2 regions of the Sphingomonas pollutisoli genome follow, and region 1 is predicted to be linked to the other one. Evidence: predicted binding sites of a transcription regulator. Region 1 holds the regulator's gene; the other holds the start of a gene.
What was found. The regulator LexA, encoded in region 1, represses DNA repair genes until DNA is damaged. The targets are predictions, from matches to a motif close to GTTCCNCNCTTGTTCT.
Positions count from the first base shown of each region.

Region 1 (4,834 bases):
GACGTAGGGCTTGTCGCCCGCTTCCGGCGCGCGGTCGCGCCACGGGCTGCGGACGCGCAGGGGGCGCTTGGCCGCCTCCGCCTCGGCGCGCATCGCCGCCAGTTCCTCGTGCGTCATGTAGCAGCGATAGGCGTGGCCGCTTTCGACCATCTGGTGCGCGACCTCGGCGTGGCGCGCCGCGCGTTCGAACTGGAACACGGCATCGCCGTCCCAGTCGAGCCCGAGCCACCGCATCGAGGTGAGGATCGCGTCGATCGCCGGCTGGGTCGAGCGCGCGCGGTCGGTATCTTCGATCCGCAGCAGGAACTTGCCGCCTTTGGCCTTGGCGTACAGCCAGTTGAACAAGGCCGTGCGCGCGCCCCCGATGTGGAGATAGCCGGTCGGCGAGGGCGCGAACCGGGTGACGATGTTTGCGGTTTCGGGCGTGCCGGACGTGGCCGCCGCGCTATCAGATGTTGCGCCCAACCGCGCTTGCTCCCAGACATGAGTATCGATGGCCAGCTTAGCCGCCGACGCCCCTAGCACGCGACCTTCGCCGCTTCAAATCGGCTGGCCGCCCGCTTGGGTGGCGGCGTTGGAGCGCTGGCTCGAAGCCGAGCGCGACCAACTGGTGCTGTGGCTGCCGGTAATGCTCGGCGCGGGTGTCACGCTGTGGCTGGAACTTCCCGATCCGTTGACGTGGACCGTCGCCGCGCTGGGGGCGGGGGGCGTATCGCTCGCGGCCGTGGCGATCGGACACGGTGGACGCGCCGGGCGAGCGCTCGCGGTGGCGGCGATGCTCGTCGCGTGCGGCGTCCTGCTCGTCTGGTGGCGCGCCGAGTCGGTCGGCGTCGCGCCGCTGGCCGGCCCGGTGCTGGCCCGGTTCGAGGCGAAGGTAGAGCGGGTCGACCCGATCGCGGCGCGCGATCTCGTGCGGTTGCGGCTGGCGCCGTCGCGCGTGCTTGCGGAAGGCGATCGTACCGCACCGGTGTTGCCGCCGCACCTGCGCGTCAATCTGGCCGTCGCGGACGTGCCGACGGGGCTGGGGGTGGGCGCGACGATACGGCTGCGCGCGCGGCTGCTCCCGCCGCCGGCGCCGGCGGTGCCGGGCGCCTATGACTTCGCGCGAGTGGCCTGGTTCGATGGGATCGGTGCGACCGGTCGCGGCATCGCCCCCGTGGCGGTGTTGATACCGGGCGAGGCGGCGGGGGGCGGCCTGCGGCAACGCTTGTCGCGCCACATTCAGGCGAGCGCGCCCGGCGGCGCCGGCGCGATCGCCGCCGCGCTCGCGACCGGCGACCAAGGCGCGATCCCCGAGAAAGACGCGGAGGCGATGCGGCGTTCCGGACTGGCGCATCTGCTTTCCGTGAGCGGGCTGCATATCACCGCCGTGGTCGGCGCGGTCATGCTGATCGTCGGACGGCTGCTCGCGTTGGTGCCGTGGATCGCGCTACGCTGGCGCGTGCCGTTGATCGCGGCGGGGGCGGGCGCGGTCGCGGCGATCGGCTATACGCTGCTCACCGGCGCCGAAGTCCCGACCGTGCGGTCGTGCGTCGCGGCGCTGCTGGTGCTGGTCGCGCTGGCAATGGGGCGCGAGGCGATCACGCTGCGGCTGGTCGCGGCGGGCGCATTCGTGGTGCTGTCGCTCTATCCCGAGGCGCTCGCGGGGCCGAGCTTCCAGCTTTCGTTCGCGGCGGTGGCGGCGATCGTATCGCTGCACGAGCATCCGGCGATCAAGCGCTGGTTCGGGCCGCACGAGGAGGGGCGCGGGCGGGCGATGCTGCGCGGGCTTGGCTCGTTGCTGCTGACGGGCGTCGTGGTGGAGCTGGCGCTGATCCCGATCTCGGTGTTCCATTTCCACCGCGCGGGCGTGTATGGATCGGTCGCCAATATCGTCGCGATTCCGCTGACGACCTTCGTGACGATGCCCTTCGAGGCGCTGGCGTTGCTGTTCGACTGCGTCGGCGCCGGCTGGCCGTTCTGGTGGGTCGCGGCGCGGTCGCTCGATCTGCTGCTGTGGATCGCGCATTCGGTGGCGGGGTTGCCGGGGGCGGTCGCGTCGATACCGGCGATGCCTGCGGGCGCCTATGCTCTGATGGTCGCCGGCGGGCTGTGGATCGCCTTGTGGCGGACGCGGTGGCGGCGGCTGGGCGCGGTGCCGCTGGTGATCGGCGCTGCATGGGCGGTGCTGACGCCGGCGCCCGATCTGCTTGTCACCGGGGACGGGCGGCACGCGGCGATCCGGACGGCGGGCGGCAACCTCGCGGTGCTGCGGGATCGGACCGGCGATTATACCGCATCGACCTTCGCCGAGAATGGCGGGGTCGATGCGGTGCCGCTGCTGATGTCCGAGCAGCCTGACGCGCGGTGCAGCCGCGATCTGTGCCTCGTTCGCCGCGGGGCTTGGCGAATCCTCGCCACGCGCAGCGCTTACTTAGTTCCGTCCGAGCAGCTCGTCCCGCTCTGCGCCGGCGTCGATATCGTCATCTCCGAGCGGCGATTGCCGCGCGCTTGCTCGCCGCGCTGGCTGAAGCTCGACGCCGCCACGCTGGCCGAGACGGGTGGAGTGGCGATCACCTTTTCGACCCGAAACATCGCTATCGTGAGCCACAGCGAGGACCGTCACCCGTGGCGGGTCAGTCGTAGCGGCGGAGCAGGCCGGCGAGCTTTCCCTGGATACGGACCTGCGCGGGGGCGTAGCGCTGGGGATCGTAGGCGCGGTTGGCGGGATCGAGACGGACCATCGCGCCCTCGCGGCGGAAATATTTGAGCGTCGCCTCGGCGTCTTCGATCAACGCGACGACGATCTCGCCGTCGCGGGCGGTCTCGGTGCGGCGGATCAGCGCGTAATCGCCATCGAGGATGCCGGCATCGACCATCGAATCGCCTGCGACTTCAAGCGCATAATGCTCGCCACCGCCCAGCAGCGCGGCGGGCACCGCGAGCATCGACTGGCCCTCGAACGCCTCGATCGGCACGCCGGCGGCGATGCGGCCGTGGAGCGGGATCTCGATCACGTCGTTGGCGGGCTCGGGCAGCGGGCGGAGGTTGGCGGGCGGCGCGACAGCCGCCTTCTTCGCGGCGGCGACCCGCTCGGGCATGCGCAGCACTTCGAGCGCGCGCGCGCGGTTGGGCAGACGGCGGATGAACTGGCGCTCCTCGAGTGCGCTGATGAGCCGATGCACGCCCGACTTCGACTTGAGATCGAGCGCCTCCTTCATCTCCTCGAACGAGGGCGACACGCCGGTTTCCTCCAGGCGATCGTTGATGAAGCAGATCAGCTCGTGCTGCTTGCGAGTGAGCATCGCGTTCCTCCGTCCGAACAGATGCGGAACCAATATGGAACGGTAGGATGCAAGTCAAGCGGTGTCCATCAGCCGATCGGCAGGATTTCGACCGAGTCGCCGGCGCTTGCCGGAGGCGCGTTCGGCGCGCGGATCACCAGGCAATCGGCGCGGGCGAGCGTGCGCAGCATCGAACTGTCCTGGATCGCGGCGACGTACACGCGGCCCCCGCGCGTCTCGGCGCGCAGGTAATCGGCGCGGTGATCGTTGGCGGGCAGGTCTTCGCCGAGGATCGCGGTCGCGCGGCGCGGCTGCGGATCGGCGGCGCCGCTCATGTGCGCGATCAGCGGGCGCAGGAACAGCGTCGCGGTGACGAACGCCGACACCGGGTTGCCGGGCAGGCCGAGCACGACCGCGCCGTTCAGCCGCCCGGCCAGCATCGGCTTGCCGGGGCGCAGCGCGATCCGCCAGAAATCGAGGTTGCCGCCCGCTGCCTCCAGCGCGGGTCGCACCAGATCATGATCGCCGACCGACGCGCCGCCGGTGGTGACGAGGATATCGGCCTCGACGGCAGCGAAGGCGGCGGTGATCGTGTCGAGCCGATCGGGCAGGATGCCGAGATCGATCACCTCGACCGGCAGATCGGCGAGCATCGCGGCGAGCATCGCGCCGTTCGATTCGGGCAGCGCGCCGGGCGGGAGCGGCGCGCCGGGCGCGACCAGTTCGTCGCCGGTCGCGACGGTGGCGACGCGCACGCGGCGGCGGACCGGGAGCGCGCCGTGCCCACCGGTCGCCGCGACCGCGATCCGCGCCGGGGTGATCCGCGCGCCGGCCGGCACGAGCACGTCGCCCGCGTGGAAATCGAGCCCCGCGCGGCGCACGTTGCGGCCGGCATAAGCGGGGCCGGCGCCGGTGACGCTGAGGATCGCGCCGTCGCGCGCGGCCTCCTCCTGCACCAGCACGCTGTCCGCGCCGGCGGGCATCGTCGCGCCGGTGAAGATGCGGACCGCCTCGCGCGCGCCGACGCTGCCCGCGAAGGGCGTGCCGGCCGCGCTCTCGCCGATGACGGTGAAGGGGCCGGGCAGATCGGCGAAGCGCAACGCATAGCCGTCCATCGCCGAGAGATCGGCATAGGGCTGGGTGCGGAGTGCCGCGACATCCGACGCGGCCCAGCGGCCGGCGGCGGCGCGGATCGGGACGGTTTCGGGCGCGACGGGTGTTGCGAGCGCGAGGAGGCGGGTGAGGGCGGAGTCTACGGAGACTAGGGGTGGCATGTTGAGGTCCGGGCCAGTTATATATTATTCGCTAGGAGAGGGCATGCGCAATTTCATGCGTCATTCGTGTCCGAACAATTTGTCCATAGTTTTTCAACTGGCCGCTGATCGGTTTACCTAACGGGCCGAATATTTCGATTGCCCGCCTAGCGTATGTCCAGAAAGTCCAAGTATCGTAGCTGGCTTTCGGGTCAAAATCTTCGACTCTTCCATAGCGCTGCATAAATTTCGCAGCGTTAAACTTGCTTTCTATATATGATTGATCTTTTTCTGGATATCGCCGTACCAATGCACGCG
Region 1 covers NZ_JARFNJ010000002.1:100,353-105,186, reverse strand. The annotation lists gene gltX (glutamate--tRNA ligase) at 1-465, opposite strand, end outside; partial or broken gene PX554_RS03915 (ComEC/Rec2 family competence protein) at 494-2,611, shown strand; gene lexA (transcriptional repressor LexA) at 2,616-3,284, opposite strand; gene PX554_RS03905 (molybdopterin molybdotransferase MoeA) at 3,353-4,537, opposite strand; gene PX554_RS03900 (reverse transcriptase domain-containing protein) at 4,569-4,834, opposite strand, start outside.

Region 2 (4,834 bases), on a different contig from region 1:
CCACCGTATCGCTAAATTTTGATCACCCTACCGTAACAAACGTATCCATCACCCGCTTCCTTCCAGCCTCGTCGAAGTCGATTTCGAGCTTATTCCCCTCGATCAACGCGATCGCGCCGTAGCCGAATTTCTGGTGGAACACGCGCATGCCCACCTCCAGATCCGAACGCCCCTTGTTCCCCAAACTCACCGCGCTCGCCCGCGCCTCCACAACCCGGGTGGGTTCGCGGGAGAACGTGCGGCTGGTGAAGCTGCCGCCGTCCTTCACCCCGGCCGCGCGTTGCCAGCCCGGGCCGCGCCCCGTGCCGCGCGCCACATCCGCGAACGGGTCGGCGCGTTCCGACCAGTTGGCGCGCCACAGGCTTTCGCCGCCGCTCATGCTGTTTTCGCTCTCGATGTGGGCCGAGGGCAGCTCGCCGACGAAGCGGCTCGGGATGCTGCTGGTCCACTGGCCGTAGATGCGGCGGTTGGCGGCGTGGAGGATGATCGCGCGGCGGCGGGCGCGGGTGATCGCCACGTACGCCAGCCGGCGTTCCTCCTCCAGCGAGGCGTTGCCGCCTTCGTCGATCGCGCGTTGCGAGGGGAACAGGCCTTCTTCCCAGCCGACCAGGAAGACGGTGTCATATTCGAGGCCCTTGGCGGCGTGGATCGTCATGATCGTCACCTTGGCTTCGTCGGCCTGCGCCTCATTGTCCATGACGAGGCTGACGTGTTCGAGGAACGCGCCGAGGCTTTCATATTCCTCCATCGCGCGGACGAGTTCGGTGAGGTTTTCCAGCCGCCCCGCCGCCTCGACCGACTTCTCGGCCTGGAGCGCGCCGGTATAGCCGCTTTCGTCGAGGATCTGGCGGGCGAGTTCGGCATGGGGGAGTTCGTTCGCCATGCGCCGCCAGCGGGCGAGATCGATCACGAAATTGCCAAGCGATTTGCGCGCCGCGCCGGTCAGTTCGTCGGTGTCGAGGATACGCGCCGCCGCGACGCTCAAGGGAATGTTCTCGGCCCGCGCGAGCAGGTGGAGCTTCTGCACCGCCTTGTCGCCCAGGCCGCGTTTGGGGACGTTGACGATGCGTTCGAAGGCGAGATCGTCGGCGCTCTGGTGGACGACGCGCAGATAGGCGAGCGCGTCGCGAATTTCGGCGCGCTCGTAGAAGCGGAAGCCGCCGATGATGCGGTAATTCATGCCGATCGCGATGAAGCGGTCTTCGAACTCGCGCGTCTGGTGCTGCGCGCGCACGAGGATGGCGATCTTGTCGAGCGACTGGCCGTTCCGTTGCGCCGCCTCGATCTCCTCGCCGACGCGGCGCGCTTCCTCGGGGCCGTCCCACACGCCGAGCACCTTGACCTTGTCGCCCTGGGCCTCCTCGGTCCACAAGGTTTTGCCGAGCCGGCCGCTATTGTTGGCGATCACACCGCTCGCGGCGGCGAGGATGTGCGGGGTCGAGCGGTAATTCTGTTCGAGCCGGATCACCTTGGCGCCGGGGAAATCCTTTTCGAACTTGAGGATGTTCTCGACCTGCGCGCCGCGCCACGAATAGATCGATTGATCGTCGTCGCCGACGCAGCAGATGTTCTTGCGCTCCTGCGCGAGCAGGCGCAGCCACAGATATTGGACGCTGTTGGTGTCCTGATATTCGTCGACCATGATATATTTGAAGCGGCGCTGATAATCGGCGAGCACCTCGCGCTCGCGTTTGAGGATGGTCAGCATGTGGAGCAGCAGGTCGCCGAAATCGCAGGCGTTGAGCGCGGCGAGCCGCTCCTGATAGCGCTGGTAGAGCTCGCCGCCGCGCCCGTTGGCGTAGCGCTCGCTCTCGCCCGCGTCGATCTCGCGCGGAACGAGGCCCTTGTTCTTCCATTCGTCGATCAGGCCAGCGAGGCTGCGCGCGGGGAAGCGCTTCTCGTCGATGTCGGCGGCGAGGATCAGTTGCTTGAGCAGCCGGAGCTGGTCGTCGGTATCGAGGATGGTGAAGTTCGACTGTAGCCCGACCAACTCGGCATGGCGGCGCAGCATCTTCGCGCCGATCGCGTGGAAGGTGCCGAGCCACGGCATCCCCTCGACCAGATCGCCGACCAGCCGGCCGACGCGCTCGCGCATCTCGCGCGCGGCCTTGTTGGTGAAGGTGACGCTGAGGATTTCGCTCGGATAGGCGCGCCTGGTCGCGAGCAGATGGCCGAGCCGCGCGGTGAGCGCGGCGGTCTTGCCGGTGCCCGCGCCGGCGAGCACCAGCACCGGCCCCTCGGTGGTGAGCACGGCATCGCGCTGCGGCGCGTTGAGACCTTTGAGATAGGCGGGTTCGGCGGTGGACGCTGGGATACTCATCGGCGAACAGGTAGGGAACGGGGGCGCCGAGGGCAATCGTTGATCGTGGCGCCTCGGCGCGGGCGATGCGACGAAACGCGGCCGAGACCGCCCGCACCGGTTGCCGCCGGGGCAAATCGAGCTTAAGGGGCGCCGCAACATCGGCGCGATCGACGCGCTGGTTTCGACAGAGCTTCGTGAAGAACGCTTCTGTCATCATATGGTAACAGAAGCGGGCCACGCCGACTTTATGGATATATCCACTACAGCGTCACTCGATCCGAGTGAACGTTCCGTCGGCGCGCCGCATCTCGACCGGCCCTTGCACCCGGCGGGGCGCTGGATATTCCTCGCGATTATTGTCGGCGCGGTGGGTTATGCGGGTGCGAGCATCCTGTTCGACACCGCGCAGGCGGGCGAGGGGCTGGCGACCGCGACCTTCGCGTTCCTCGCGCTCGCCCTGCTGATCGCGCTGGGGTTCGAGTTCGTCAACGGCTTCCATGATACCGCGAACGCGGTGGCGACGGTGATCTACACCCACTCGCTGCCTGCCCCGGTGGCGGTGGTGTGGTCGGGGTTCTGGAACTTCCTCGGCGTGATGCTGTCGAGCGGCGCGGTCGCCTATGCGATCGTGACGCTGCTGCCGGTCGATCTGATCCTGCACGTCGGATCGAGCGCGGGCTTCGCGATGATCTTCGCGCTGCTGTTGGCGGCGGTGATCTGGAACCTGGCGACCTGGTATGTCGGGCTGCCCAATTCATCGAGCCACGCGCTGATCGGTTCGGTGCTCGGCGTCGGCTTCGCCAATCAGATCGTGTCGCATGGCGGCAACGGCACCTCGGGCGTGGATTGGAGCCAGGCGCAGAAGGTGCTGTCGGCTTTGCTGTTCAGCCCGCTGATCGGCTTTATCGGATCGCTGGTGCTGCTGCTGGTGATGAAGCAGGTGCTGCGCAATCCCAAGCTCTATGCCGCGCCCAAGACCGATTCGCCGCCGCCCAAGGGCATCCGCGCGACGCTGATCGCGACCTGTACCGCGGTCTCCTTCTTCCACGGCAGCAATGACGGGCAGAAGGGCATGGGGCTCATCATGCTCATCCTGATCGGCTGCGCGCCGACTGCTTATGCGCTCAACCGCACGATGCCGGCGAGCGAGATGCCCGGCTTCGTCGCCTCCGCCAATGCCGCCGCCACCGCGTTTCGCGCGCATGGCGGCACCATCGGCACCGATGTCGATGCGGCGCGCGCGGTGCTGACGCACGCGCTGGAGGCCAAGACGGCTACCGGCGCCGCGACCTATGGCGCGATCGACACGCTCTCGCACGATGTCAGCGCGCGCATCTCGGGCTATGGTTCGCTCGACAAGGTGCCCGCCGCCGCCACGCCCAATCTGCGCAACGACATGTATCTGCTGCAGGGCGTCGCGCAGTTCGTCACCAAGGACAAGGGTTCCGAGAAGATCTTCTCGACGGACGAACTGAAGGCGATCGGCGCGTATCAGAAGCATCTCGAGAAGGGCACGCGCTTCATTCCGCTGTGGGTGAAGGTGATCGTCGCGATCGCGCTCGGGCTTGGCACGATGGTCGGGTGGAAGCGGATCGTCGTCACCGTCGGCGAGAAGATCGGCAAGACGCACCTGACCTATGGCATGGGCGCCTCGGCCGAGATCGTCGCGGCGTTCACGATCATGACCGCCGATCTGTTCGCGGCGCCGGTTTCGACCACGCACATCCTGTCGAGCGGCGTCGCCGGCGCTTCGGTGGCGAGCGGGAGCGGACTCCAGGCGCGCACCATCCTCAACATGGTGCTGGCCTGGGTGATGACGCTGCCGGCGGCGATGCTGCTGTCGGGCGGGCTGTACTGGCTGCTGCTCGGCCTGGTGCGCGCCTCGGCGGGCTGAGCCGCTAAGCGCGCGCTGCGGGCAGCGTTTTCAGACTTTGACCTCTTCGTGCCGGGCGTGTCGAAGCGCGCGTCCTTCGACTTCGCCCGGCACGACCGGGTAGGTGTTGGAATTTACGCCGCTTACGGCGCGACGGGAACGCAGCTCGTCCGCGCGGCGCCGCACGCGCGGGTGGCGGCCGCGCCGGAGGCGAGCGGGCCTGCCTGGAGGCGGGTCACCGCGCCACTCTTGACGTAATAGGGTTGCAGGCCGGGGAGGCGGCCTTGCACCGATTGCCACAGGCCACGCGCGTTGCCCTCGTCCCGGAACGCGCCGAGCTGGATGCGCCAGCGGCCGTTGCCGGCCAACGTCGGCGCGGGTTGCGGGCGCGGCGGCGGCGTGGGGCGCCCGCGCGGCGCATCGGGTACGGCAGCATGCGGCGGAGCCTTGGGTCCGTCCTGGCGTGGCGTGACCGCGAGCGGCGCGGGGCGGGCTCCGGGATCATAGGCGGAGGGTGGCAGATCGGTGCCGCGGATCGCGGTCTGCGTACCGGCGCCGGCGATCTCCGGCGGAAGCTGCGGGCGCTTCTCGTCCGCCTCATACTGGCGCGACAGCACCATGCCCTTCTGGCGATCCTCGGGCGAGAGATATTGGTCCAT
Region 2 covers NZ_JARFNJ010000006.1:31,757-36,590, forward strand. The annotation lists gene PX554_RS14130 (hypothetical protein) at 1-15, shown strand, start outside; gene PX554_RS14135 (ATP-dependent helicase) at 23-2,320, opposite strand; gene PX554_RS14140 (inorganic phosphate transporter) at 2,550-4,196, shown strand; gene PX554_RS14145 (SPOR domain-containing protein) at 4,319-4,834, opposite strand, start outside.
Region 2: the regulator LexA is predicted to act here: its motif matches at 2,324-2,339, upstream of PX554_RS14135 (ATP-dependent helicase).